Regions from separate parts of the Bacillus sp. FJAT-45066 genome, predicted to be linked through region 2. Evidence: riboswitches for the same ligand, from Rfam matches in the RefSeq annotation. Region 2 holds a riboswitch; each other region holds the start of a gene.
The links. A riboswitch is a leader RNA that binds a small molecule or an ion and turns the genes downstream of it on or off. The one in region 2 is predicted to bind S-adenosylmethionine.
Positions count from the first base shown of each region.

Region 1: linked by a shared signal. The riboswitch ahead of mtnW (2,3-diketo-5-methylthiopentyl-1-phosphate enolase) and the one ahead of CDZ92_RS16305 (LLM class flavin-dependent oxidoreductase) in region 2 are both predicted to bind S-adenosylmethionine.
Region 3: linked by a shared signal. The riboswitch ahead of CDZ92_RS17830 (sugar ABC transporter substrate-binding protein) and the one ahead of CDZ92_RS16305 (LLM class flavin-dependent oxidoreductase) in region 2 are both predicted to bind S-adenosylmethionine.

Region 1 covers NZ_NISQ01000001.1:1,806,192-1,810,406, forward strand. Annotated here, with positions in the region: gene CDZ92_RS09160 (1,2-dihydroxy-3-keto-5-methylthiopentene dioxygenase) at 1-168, opposite strand, end outside; gene CDZ92_RS09165 (methylthioribulose 1-phosphate dehydratase) at 182-814, opposite strand; gene CDZ92_RS09170 (2-hydroxy-3-keto-5-methylthiopentenyl-1-phosphate phosphatase) at 811-1,470, opposite strand; gene mtnW (2,3-diketo-5-methylthiopentyl-1-phosphate enolase) at 1,467-2,702, opposite strand; SAM riboswitch class I at 3,143-3,249, opposite strand; gene CDZ92_RS09180 (pyridoxal phosphate-dependent aminotransferase) at 3,344-4,215, opposite strand, start outside.
Region 2 covers NZ_NISQ01000001.1:3,216,152-3,220,366, reverse strand. Annotated here, with positions in the region: gene CDZ92_RS16310 (ATP-grasp domain-containing protein) at 380-1,324, opposite strand; gene CDZ92_RS16305 (LLM class flavin-dependent oxidoreductase) at 1,407-2,438, opposite strand; SAM riboswitch class I at 2,545-2,648, opposite strand; gene CDZ92_RS16300 (DUF3221 domain-containing protein) at 2,773-3,144, shown strand; gene CDZ92_RS16295 (hypothetical protein) at 3,187-3,702, opposite strand; gene CDZ92_RS16290 (endonuclease/exonuclease/phosphatase family protein) at 3,941-4,215, shown strand, end outside.
Region 3 covers NZ_NISQ01000001.1:3,555,704-3,559,918, reverse strand. Annotated here, with positions in the region: gene CDZ92_RS17835 (sugar ABC transporter ATP-binding protein) at 1-3, opposite strand, end outside; gene CDZ92_RS17830 (sugar ABC transporter substrate-binding protein) at 332-1,444, opposite strand; SAM riboswitch class I at 1,606-1,724, opposite strand; gene CDZ92_RS17825 (PspA/IM30 family protein) at 1,966-2,634, shown strand; gene CDZ92_RS19740 (septation ring formation regulator EzrA) at 3,094-4,215, opposite strand, start outside.

The DNA.
Region 1 (4,215 bases), 1.4 Mb from region 2:
AATTTGTTTTTTATCTTCATCTGTTAGAGCAAAGTTTTCTTGTAAATTTTCAGGTAGCTTTTGAATATCCCATTTCTCATAAATTACTTCGTTCTCATCTAAAAACTTCACTACTTCTTCTAATACTTCTAGTCTTTCACTTGTCTCATGTAATCTAATTTTCGCCATTATCATATCCTCCTTATATAGATACTGCTATAGGGTGGTTTAATTTTATAACTCTCAAATGATAAGAAAATAAAAATTCCCACGCTTCCAAGATCCTTTTTGCTTCTGCAGCGTCTTTTCCCCAAGCAGTTATTCCGTGGTTTTCAATTAATACTGCTCCAGCGTCATCCTTAACAAAAGATGAAAATTCATTAGCTAACGTTGGGATATGAGCATGGTTACGTATAATCGGTATAGAAACTTCCGCATTCTCTTCCCAGATACCTAGCGCCTTAATAATTTCTTGCCCCTTAAAACTCGCCTTCCCAGTTTGCTTATAGAGCTCTGAAACAACATTATTATCGACCGTATGAACGTGCAGAACACATCCCGCTTTTGTTTTTTGGTATATATAGGTATGAAGAAGTGTTTCAGCTGACGGTTTCAAATCCGTATCTTCTATTTTTTGTCCATGTTGATCGACTAGTAAAAAGTCATCCAATGTACGTTTTCGCTTATCTTTACCGCTTGCAGTTACTAAAAAGGTTAAAGGTGCTTTTGATACTTTAATGGATAAGTTACCGCTCGTTCCGAAAAACCAATCTCTCGCGGCCAATTCATCTTTAACATCTGCAAGTTCATGCCATTTCTTAATGTAAGTGCTCATACTTTCACCTCAAATCCTTTTAAAATGTTTATTACATCAAAAAATGTTTCAAATGAGTCGTAATGTATATTTAATTCTTTACATTTATCAACCAAGAAGTCACGGGCAATCACTTTATCTGCTATTTTAGCTGCTTGTAAATCTGTTATGGAATCCCCAATAACAATTGTTTCATTATCATCTGATGCTAAACGACGAATCAATGACGGTTTACAACAGCCACAGTTATTTCCACAAGCATTATCACAACTATGCGGCCAAATAATCTTAATATTTTCACCAGTAAAGTCTGATTCGTTGCAATAGATCGTGTCCTCTTCTATGAACCCATTTAGAAGAGGTATGACAAAAAAGTCTATTCCACCTGAAACAATGTAAAGCTCCATTCCAACTTCTTTTACATAAGCAACAAACTCAGCAAAACCTTCACGTATTTCAGCATTTTGTAATATAAAATCAGTTATTTCGTTTCTCTTACTCGAAGGAAGAAGGGAGAATAATGTAGTTACTCCTTCCTTAATAGAAACTTGTTGGCTTAATATTTTATCCTTTACCTGTTCCCACTCAGGTGGGGCAAATTGTTTCATGATGGAGATAATATTATCGCTTCTCGTTATCGTGCCATCGAAGTCACAGAAAATGACTGGCTTTCTCATACTGTTACTTCCCCCCAAAGATGCAACGCTTTCTGTAATTCTTCGTTTTCTTTAGCTGCTTGTTGAAGTGATAAACCATTTTGAACAGCTTCAACAGCTTGACGAAATGCCTTTCCTCCTCCTATGGCACCATCTGGATGGCCGTGAACTCCACCACCTGCATTAATAACACAATCTATTCCGAAATCTTGCATTAAAACTGGTACTAAACCTGGATGTATTCCTGCTGAAGGTACCGGAATTGTTTTCTTCCACATATCGCTATTTGTCAATGATTCATAGATACCAAGAGCTTCCTCTCTTTTTAATGCAACACTTCCATACGGTGATGGGAATAAAGAGAAATCAGCACCTGCGTAGCGAAGTAATTTTCCTAATAGTAAGGAATTTGATATCCCATAAAATTCTGATGGTGTTACTGCACCACTAACAGCTGGATGAGCCATTATTGGAATACCGATTTCCTTATCTTCTGCTAAGCTTTGTAATACATCTAATCCATATGAAAATACGTTAAATAATAAAATATCTGCTCCGTCTTCTGCTGCTCTTTTTGCTTTTTCTTTTAACTCAAATGTTCTTCCTGTTAAATTTACTGCATAACGCGCTCGGTGACCTGTCTCCTCGAAGACTTGCTGTACCACTTCTTTTCCGACTGAAATTCGTTTTACAAATGGAGTTAACTCATTTTCAAACAAAATTTCGTCATCTTTAATGAAATCAACCCCACCTAACGCTTGTTCTCTTAGTTGGTTTGCGACAAAAGTTAAATCTTTTCCTAATACTCCTTTGAAGATGCTCATGATAAATGGTCTATTATAAACTCCCGTGATTTCTCTTAGTCCATCTGCTCCGAATTTAGGACCAGGAAAGTACTTTTTTAATCCCTTACTAAACTCTAAGTCTAGCAGCTTAATTTCTCCATCCAGAGAAAGTTTTCCAAAAACTGTTGTTAGTATCGCTGGGAGATCAGGGCTAAAATTAGCTGCTGGATATTCAATCTTCACAATACCCTTTGTTATTTTTTTTTGAAAATAGTTATCTACTAATTCACTTGTAGGTAAATATTCAACGCCAACAACATTCCCTTTATGTCTTTTTAATTGTTCTTGTTCAATTAGTGGTAGATTTGTCCAAGAACCAACTGTTAATCCAAGGGCGATGGATTCAGCTTTTTTCTCTAAATTACCTTTATGATCATGTATGAGATATGTAGCAACTACTGAACTCATGTTAAACACCTCTTTTTTTTAAATGGCTATGTTAAAGGCCACTGTTGATTTCCGTGCAAGTCTTCGCTTTCCGCGGGCGTGTCTAGGTCTAGCGGCTAGCTCCGCAAGTCTAGCCTTGGCCATCTCGAGGGCAAAGAGCTCCCTCAAGATGGCCCAGTCTTACGCTTGTCGGAGCTGAACGAGCCGCAATCACTTTTCTTGGCGCCGGGAGCCTCCTCGGCGCAAGCGCCTGTGGGGTCTCCCGGTCCTCGCTTCTCCCACAGGACAAGGAAGGCTCCTGAGCGGTGCATCCTTCGTAAGAAAATGCGTATGCATTTTCGAGGCGTCTCAGCCTTGCACGGAAATCAACAGATTAGTTTTTAAATATCAACACAAAGCTTTAACACAACTTAAATATAAAAAACCTCTTCTGGACAAGAAGAGGTTAGGGAACTAACATCCTCTTATCTGTCAGCTACTGCTGCAAGATTTAGCACCGTGCTTAAAATGAATTAAGTCGGTTGCCGGGTTTCATCGGGCTAGTCCCTCCACCTGCTCTTGATAAGAAAATATGAATATATATTGTGCAATTTAATTATTCAGAATTTATAAAATCTACATGTGATTATTACATCATTTTTTCTAATAGTCAATAGTTTTGTTTAAAAAATATTTAACGCTTTAATTCGTTGAACAGCCTCTTCCAATCTTTCAACATCAGTCAATAATCCAACCCGTACGTATCCTTCACCATACGTACCAAAGCCGACTCCTGGTGCCACTACGACATGTGCTTTTTCTAGTAAAAGGTCTGAAAATTGTTGCGAAGTATATCCGTCAGGTACTTTTAACCACGCAAAAAAAGAACCCTCAGGTGAACGAACTTCCCAACCGATTTCAGTCAGCCCACTTACTAAAACATTTCTACGAGTCTCATATACATCCACTAAATCTACAACACATTGTTGAGATTCTAAGAGGGCCGTTGTTGCAGCCTCTTGAATAGCACTAAATAAACTAACGTATAAATGGTCTTGTAATAAGTTAATAGATTCAATGACACTTTGATTTCCAACAGCAAAACCAACTCTCCAACCTGCCATATTAAATGTTTTAGAGAGTGTGTAAATTTCAATCCCAACCTCTTTTGCACCTTTTGTTTGTAAAAAACTTATCGGTCTTTTCCCATCAAAGCCAATCGCACCATAAGCGAAATCGTGCACAACGCAAATATCATGCTCGTTCGCTAAAGCGACAGTTTCATCAAAGAATTCTTGAGTCGCAATAGCACCTGTCGGGTTATTCGGATAGTTTAAAAACATTAGCTTTGCCTTTTGTAGTACGTCTTTACTAACAATAGAGTAATCTGGTAAAAAGTTGTTTTTTTCAAGTAACGGCATATATTCCATTTTTGCACGCGCTATTGCCACACCTGACCAATAGTCAGGGTAACCTGGATCTGGGACTATAACAGTATCCCCATCATTTAATAAACAAGATGGAATTTCCACCAGTCCAGCTTTTCCGCCGAATA
Region 2 (4,215 bases):
CAATTACTAAATGAAAAACGAATATTAAACCTGTTTTTTAATATAATTTACGTTTAATATCGAACGTTATTTAATTATAATAAACGGAACATTCGTTTTTCACTAAACGAATAGTAATTATGAAATTGATTCAAATAATAAATGAAAAGGGTGTATAGAAAATATTTTCTAGCACCTTTTCTTTCGTTTCAAAAACCGTGCCGGTGGTGTGTCCGCTTTCCGCGGGGGAGGCGGTGAGCCTCCTCAAGCCCAAGGGCTCTGCGGGGTCTCACCAGCCTGCCCTCTCCCGCAGGAGTCGGACACACCACCAGCACTTTTATTTCTTTTTAACAAACACTATTTCTTTTGTTAATTTACATTTAACCCGTTACCAGATCCCTCATGCTTCCTCTTTTATCTTCAACTGACTGCCTAAAAATTTGGCTAATTCTAGCATGCCATATTTCCCAGCTTTTTTTTCTGCATCAGCATTATAATTCGTATTTGTATTAACGTCGTAGGTGAATATTTCGCCATTCTCATTACGAATAAATTCAATTCCGGCTACTTGGATATTATTATCCCACAAGAACGCTTCATATTTTTCAATGATTGGGTCGTTAAAGCCTTCGATAATTTGAAACTTCGGCTTCTCTTCTTTTTCTTCTCCAACTGGGCAAAACAAATCACCAATTTGACAGGCATCTGCCGGGCAAAGCTCGAACCCTTCAGACGTGTCTACTTGCACTGCATATAGAAATTTTCCGCCGATGAATTCACATCTTGTAATGAACGGTTGTGGTGCTTTTATATATTCTTGAATGAGGGTAATCCCATCGACTGGCTCTTCAAACGCTGGACTATTTATATAGTTTTCTAGACTTGAGATAGAATGGAATAACTGTACACCTAATCCTTTGCCAGCACGATTGTGCTTTGTAATAAAAGAAGCTGCTCCAATAGCTTTAGCTGCTTTAATAATCTGCTCTGTTCCTACAGCCGCAATCGTTTTTGGTGTTTTGATTCCGTGTTTTTCTAATTCTGTATATTGATTTACTTTGCTTAATTCTAACTGAAGTGCTCGGCTACCGTTGTTCACACGGCGTCCGTTGTGTTCTAGCCATGCTAGAGTTGCAGCAGTTAGTTCTGGGGCGAATCGATGATTTCTAGTATGAGAAGATGCACTCATTCGGTTGTAAAAAACTCCTTGTGGTGGCTCTTCTGTTAATGGGACGATTCCTTCGTCTAAGTGCCACTCTTCGTATGGGAGGTTTAGCTCTTCTAATCGTTTCGTTAAATGCTCTGTCCACTCTTTATTTTCATGTATAATATAGATTTTTTCCAAGAATGTTCCTCTCCTCTTACTGCTTGGTTTTATTGTACAATATGTGATTTGTCTGGTTTGGTGTTCATTAATCATGAAACGATTACTTTTCCTTCATTAAAGGCATTACTTCCATTGCAAATCGTTCCATCTCTTCTAGTTGCGGAGAAAATTGAAGCAACAATAAATCTACACCGACACGCTCATACTCTTTTATTTTTGAAGCAATTTGACTTGGTGTGCCAATTAACCCTGGTCGCAAGCCTCTATTGGAGACGGAATAATCTTGCAGTTTAATTTGTTGTTCTAACTGAGACTTGCTTGTAAAATCTTTAAACCCAGCATAGGCACTGGACTCTTTTACTTCCGTAATGCGCGCTAACTCTTGCTGCGCCTCTTCTTCTGTATCCTTACAGATGATGTATGCAGCCATGCCGAATGATTGTAAAGTTGCTTGCCCTGAGGACATCCGTCGATTTTTCATGTCATTTATTTTTACAGCCACTTCATCAACCGTTCCACCGTGCATCACATAAGCATCACACATACTTGTTATTACTTGCTTTCCTTTTTCACTTTCTCCACCAGCATATAAAATGGGATTTGGGCGTTGAACTGGCTTAGGAGCTAGCTTTGTGTTTTCAAGATGATAGTATTTTCCGTCATAACTAAAAGTTTCTTCTGTCCATAGCCCTTTTAGCACTTCAAGGAACTCTTTCGTTCTTTCGTATCGCTCATCATGTTCTGTAAAAATCCCTCCATATTGACGAGCTTCTTCTTCCCACCATGCGGATACGACATTTAGTGTAAAACGACCATTGCTTATTTGATCAATATTGGCTGCGGCCTTTGCTGTAATAGCTGGATTATGGAACCCAGGTCGAACGGCTGTCATGATCTCAATTTTCTCCGTTACTGCAGCAAGTGCTGCGGCAGTTGACCAAGCATCTAGACAGTCTTGCTCAGGTCCCTTAATATCGTTTAAAAAAAGCTCTGCAATTAGTGTGGTATCATACCCCCATTGCTCAGCTTTTTGAATCACTTCTTTTGCATACGTAAACGTTGATGGCATGTTTTCCTGTTCTACATTGCGAAGCCATCCACCGAATATAGGTAGCCAAAATCCAAATTTCATCCTAGTTCCCCCTCTTTTTCCAAAGCTTTTTCTATATATGCATACAGAAAAAGCCTCTCTCTAATGCATGAAAGATTAAAGGAAGGCTGGTTTAACTTGTGTTATCTCCTTATCTTTCAAGAACATTTGCATAATCTTGCTGGAATTAGCACCTTAAAATTAGGTTGCCGGGCTTCATCAGGCCATTCCCTCTGCCACTCTGGATAAAGAATATATCTAATTACAAGTAATCCTACCACAAAACTTGGTTTAAGGTAAATAATAAATACTCCCTGAACTTGCTTGTAACAAAATATTTTTACTACCGTCTAACTAATAGGAAAGGGTGAATTTTATGATTAAAAAAATGTTAATAATTGCTGCTATGGTTTTTATGGTGTTTTCATTGTTCGGCTGCAATACTACTGCCAATGATCGAGACGGGAAAATAGGTATTAGAGGAACTGTAACGGAGATATCGCCAGATGGGGAGTATGGTGCAATTCTTGTAGAAGGAAAAGTGGAAGAAGATACGGATTTTGATAAAGCAAGTGTACGTATTACAAAAGATACACTTATTCAAAAAGATGCACTTAGTAAGTTACATGTGTTCTCAGATATTCAAGTTGGAGATATGGTCGAAGTAATATTTGATGGTCCTGTTGCGGAGAGTTATCCAGTACAAGGAACGGCAAGTATTATTAGAATTATCACAGAAAAAAAGTAGACCCCGGAAGATAACATCTTTTTGGGTCTACTTTTTTTAAAATTACTGAACGTCTTTGTCAAAGTTCGGGCGAATTAAGCCTTCTTCTTCAAAAACATCGCCAATTTGCTCGTGGAAAGCTTCAAGCCTTTCATATTGAACTTTCTCTTCATCATCAACTTGTAAGTCGTCACCACGTGCTTCAAAATATTGAGCGAAAAGCTCTACTGATTCTTCTAATTCTCCTTTTACGCGATCGTCTAAATCAGAAGAAATTTCTGTGTTACGTAAGTTTTGCGCAACTGTGTTTGCTGCTGTTTTTGCTTCCTCCAAAGATGCACCTTCCGCACCTCTTTCGTATGCAAGTAATGGTTGAATGTCTGCACGAATTGTACGAATCATGTCCATCTGCACACCCATTAGTATTTTAAAATTATTTTTTTCCTCATTTGATGTTTCTTGTTCTGGTGGTGCTGATTCACCAGTATTTCCTGTTCCTTGTCCATTATTTGCGCCACATCCAACTAATAAAGCTGCAAAAAGTATAGATAACACTACCAAAAATCCATATTTTCTCATGTTTTCAAACCCCTTTTCCATTCTTTTTTTGTATAGTGTACCCACTTTTCAAGAACAAGTATATACTTTTACCAATTCACGTAATTATAATAATCTTTTCAAAATAGGGATTTTACAGAATGATAAAGTTTTTTCAAAATAATATTTTATTGTTGCATTTTAATTTATAATTTACTACTATAAAATGAATTACTTACTAGACCGAGTACATATCCAATGTTTGTTAGGAGCGTAAAAAATGAAATTATTAACCTTAAACTGCCACTCGTGGCAAGAAGAGAATCAAGAAGCAAAAATAAAGCATTTAGCCGAAACAATTAAAGAAAAAGCTTATGATGTTATTGCTCTTCAAGAGGTTAGCCAATCTCAGAATGGGCAGATTGTTTATGACAATGTAAAAGAAGACAATTATGCATACGTTCTGTTAATGGAGCTTGAGAAGTTAGGCGTCTCAGACTATTCATTAGTCTGGGACTTGGCTCATTATGGGTATGAAGTGTTAGAAGAAGGGGT
Region 3 (4,215 bases), 340 kb from region 2:
CACTTTGTTTCCCCTCCTTTACAGAATTGTTACAGGTGCCAGGCACTGTTTTATTGGCTCAACTTTTTTGCGTTGTTCCAACAGTGCCAGGCACCTGGGATTATTTTACTTCCGCTGATAACAAAGGTATTTCGCTGATATCATGGGTGTTTCGCCGATTGGAGCAATGCACTCGCTGATTGATGGCCCATTTTCGCCGATTGAAGGTTAATTTTCGCCGATTAACTCCTCATTTTCGCCGGTAAAATCCCATTTTTCGCCGATTGACCACAAATCATCGTCAATCGCTTCTACAATTTCACATTAAACTAGTAATCTCACTATCTTCCATCTACTTTTTCTTGTAATGTTCCTTCAAAACTTTCATCCAATCTTCTTCAAACACTGTGGACGTCCCCCATCCTTCCACAATGTTGTTCAAATTCACCATGTTGACTGGCTCGCTTGCTTCACGAAGCTCATCTTGAGAAATTAATGCTGCATCTAGATCAAAATGCTGTGGCGTTTCTTCTCCAGCTAATTTTTTTGCTAAAATTCTTAAGTTAACTGCGCCAATTGTTTTTGGATCAACAGCCGCAGTATATTTCCACGAGCTTCCTTCTGACTGGATTTCTTGTAAATCTGCATTGGAAACATCAATTCCGTATATTTTTATCTCATCGCGGCCTGCTTCGCGAATCGCACGAGCTGCCCCAATTGCAAATGCATCCCACGTTGCAAAGATTGCATCAATGGAGCCTTTCGGATGTTTGTTTAACATCGCGGCTACTGCATTTTGCGTTTGAACGGATGTATCGGCTGCCGCTACACCGAAGCGCTCCACTTCCTTCAATCCTGAATTTTCCGCTAGGACTTGTGTATACACATTATTACGTCTTACCATTGGAGGGAATCCGTCTACCCATAAGTACACGATGTTCGCCTCTCCATTGAAGTCCGCTACTAACTGATTGAGCGCAAGACTTGCCAGAGCTTCATCATCTTGAGATGTTAATGTGACACCTTCTATAGAAGCCAAGTCTAGGTTTGAATCAAACGTCACGACGCTCTTTCCGTTATCAACTAACTTTTTCACCGCATCGACTGTTGCAGCGTCGTCACCGTGAGAAATAATAAAGCCATCAAAATCTTGATTTAATGCTTGTTCAATTGCATCGTGAAATTTTGCTGTATCACCGTTCGCTGTGAAAACTTCCACCTCAAAGCCTAGCGATTCGCCCTCTTCTTTCGCTCCTGCAAGAAATTGAGCGGTATGGTCATCCCCTCCAATTTTTCTTATTACCTTGATCTTTGCTCCATCCCCTGTAGCAAAGCGTTCTGGGACATTCTCAAAAGATACGTTATTCGATTGGTTTGATGAGCTTTTGCTTGAATTACATCCTGTTAACAATAAAGAAAAAGCTAGGGTTGTTGTTATTGCGGCTTTCCATATTGATTTTTTCATGTTTGTTTCCTCCTAATTAAGTAGTTTACTGTCTTAATACTGACTCAGTTGTTTTAGAATGTTTCCTCCAATCCCACCACGAAATTTGAGAGGTTTTTTGAACAAAGAAAAAACCTCTCTAAAAAGAGAGGTTCATACGGCAGACAATATCCGAACTTCCTCTCTCATCTTCCAAAACGACTAGTAAAGTCGCTTTGCAGGATTTAGCACCAATTCCAAGTAAAAATGGAACGGTTGCCGGGCATCATAGGGCCAGTCCCTCCGCCTCTCTTGATAAGAGATCAAGTATTAAGTTGAATTTCATATTTACTACTTTAATTCGGTAAAGGCAAAATGTCAACACAATTTAGAAAATTCATTCGACAAATTTCGGGTGGTGCCTGGCACCTGTAAATCTTTGGCACCTGTAAATCTTTTGAAACTTTTTTGTTTTTGGTACGTAATATTGATTAGACCATTGCATTATAGTGTTGTGTTATGATGGGAATAATTACATTTCTTTTATTATAGGAGGGATTGGGATGTTTCGTTTTTTCAATCGTGTTCGTACTGTTGTTTCTTCTGAGTTGAATGCATTATTAAATAAGGCTGAGGATCCAGGGAAAATGTTGGATCAGTTTATTTTAGATATGGAAAAGGATATTGCAGATGTCGAAGCAGCTGTAGCAAAGCAAATTGCAAACGAGAAAATTTTGTCTAAGCAATACGCAGAGGCTGCAGACCTTGTTGCTAAACGCGAAGAGCAAGCGATTAAAGCGTTGCAATCTGGTGATGAAGATTTAGCTCGCCGTGTGTTAGAGGATAAAAACAAGCAGCAAGCACAAGCTCAGTCTTTGGATCTACTAGTAGAAGAAGCTACAAAGCTATCGGAAGAATTAAAAGAAAAGTTGCGTGAAATGAAAGACGAGTTACGTGACATGAAGATGAAGAAAGATTCGTTGAAAGCTCGTTCGGAAAGTGCGAAGGCGCGTGCCAAAGTAAACCGTACGATGTCTGGAATCGGAACTGGCGCAAAAGCTGGATTTGAGCGCATGGAAGAAAAGGTAATGCATCATGAAGCACAAGCGGAGGCTTCGGAAGAGTTACGTAGTGCGAACAAATCGTTAGATGACGAGTTAGCCCTGTTAGACCGCACGAGTTCGGTGGATGATGAGTTAGCGGCGTTGAAGGCGAAGTTAGAAAAGAAATAATAGATTTGATTGGAGCAATAAACGTGGGCGGTGATCTGCCCTTGTTTATTGCTTTTTTTGAGGTTGTTTTTGCTCGTTGTTAGATTGCGTTTAGTGTTGGATTATTTGTCCTCTCGCTCGTTCGCTGATTGAAGCACGCTTTCGCTGATAATTTAATAGTTTCGCTGATTGAAGTCTGTTTTCGCCGATTGGCTATTATGGTCGCCGATTGTTTCCTCATTTTCGCCGATAAATTGCCGGTTTTCGCCGATTGAACCCGCATTTTCGCCGATAAACTGTCAATTTTCGCCGATAAACCTCCTCCCCACCAAAAATTCACACCCAGCCAATTAACCTTTCTCACCGAAATTCACCTAATCGGACAAATCCAGAATGAAAACATCCCCTACAAAGCAAAAAACACTCCCCTATCTACAAATTTCATAGATAGAGAAGTGCTTCACAATCATTCAAACTAGCCTAAAACTTCCGTCCGCCTCCGCGTGAACCGCCACCGAAGCTTCCTCCGCCGCCTCGAGATCCACCGCCGAAACTTCCGCCACCTCCGCGTGAACCACCGCCTCCGCCGAAGCCGCCTCCAAATCCACCGCCAGAACCTCCACCAAAACCGCCTCCACCGTTATTACGGTTTCGGGCAGCTGCTGCGGCCGCGGCTGCTGCAGCACGTCTTTGTTCTTCGGCGCGAATCCGACGCTCTTCTGCGACCATTTCATCGACAATCCTCCTGCCTATCGCAATTTCTGCACGCGCATCAGCATATTTACCTTCATCAATTAAACGAGCAATTTGCGCTTCACACGTCCCAAAACGAGATTTATAGTTGGACATTAACAACCTTAAGCCAAGTCTCCTATCAATGTTTCGGTACGAGTGTTGCAAATCTTGCCACTCGCGCTCGACTTTTCGTTTTTCTTCTAATAAACTATCTGCATGCACTTCCAACTGAGCTAACTGCTTCTCCGCAAGCACAGCCTTATCCGTAACTAATTGTAGATGAACTGGCTTACGATCCACTTCTTCCCGTAAAAACTTCAAATCTTCCAGTAACCTACTAATTACAAATAAATCGACTGGCAGTTTATGCTGTGAAACTTTCTTATCTAAATCGCCAACCCGCTTCAAAGCAGATTCCACCGATTCTGTAACAGAACCACGTCTTTTCTCCAACTGATTAAATGCGGTAAAGCACGCATCATGCAATTCGAGCACTTTCGCAAGTTCTGCCAACATGGCCACTGTTACTTCATTTGCCTTCTTGTATTGCTGTACATCGGGCTTCAACGCCTCTGTTACTACTACAATCTTCTTATCTATTTCTTCCACGAAATCTTTCATCGTAACAAAATCCGCTTCCAAATGGCTCCACAACACTTCCGCATAGCCACTATTAAGCCTCGTTCGCTCTGCCCCAAACTTACCATCTAACCCTTTATAAGCTGGCAGTTCCTCTGACACCGCCAAAACACGCTTCCGGGATTCATCGCGGTATTGAATTAGCGCACCCACTCTTCTCTTCGCATCCGCTAACAACTCAACAATCGCCACTCGACTTTGGTCGGCACGCTTCACATTTCCAACTTG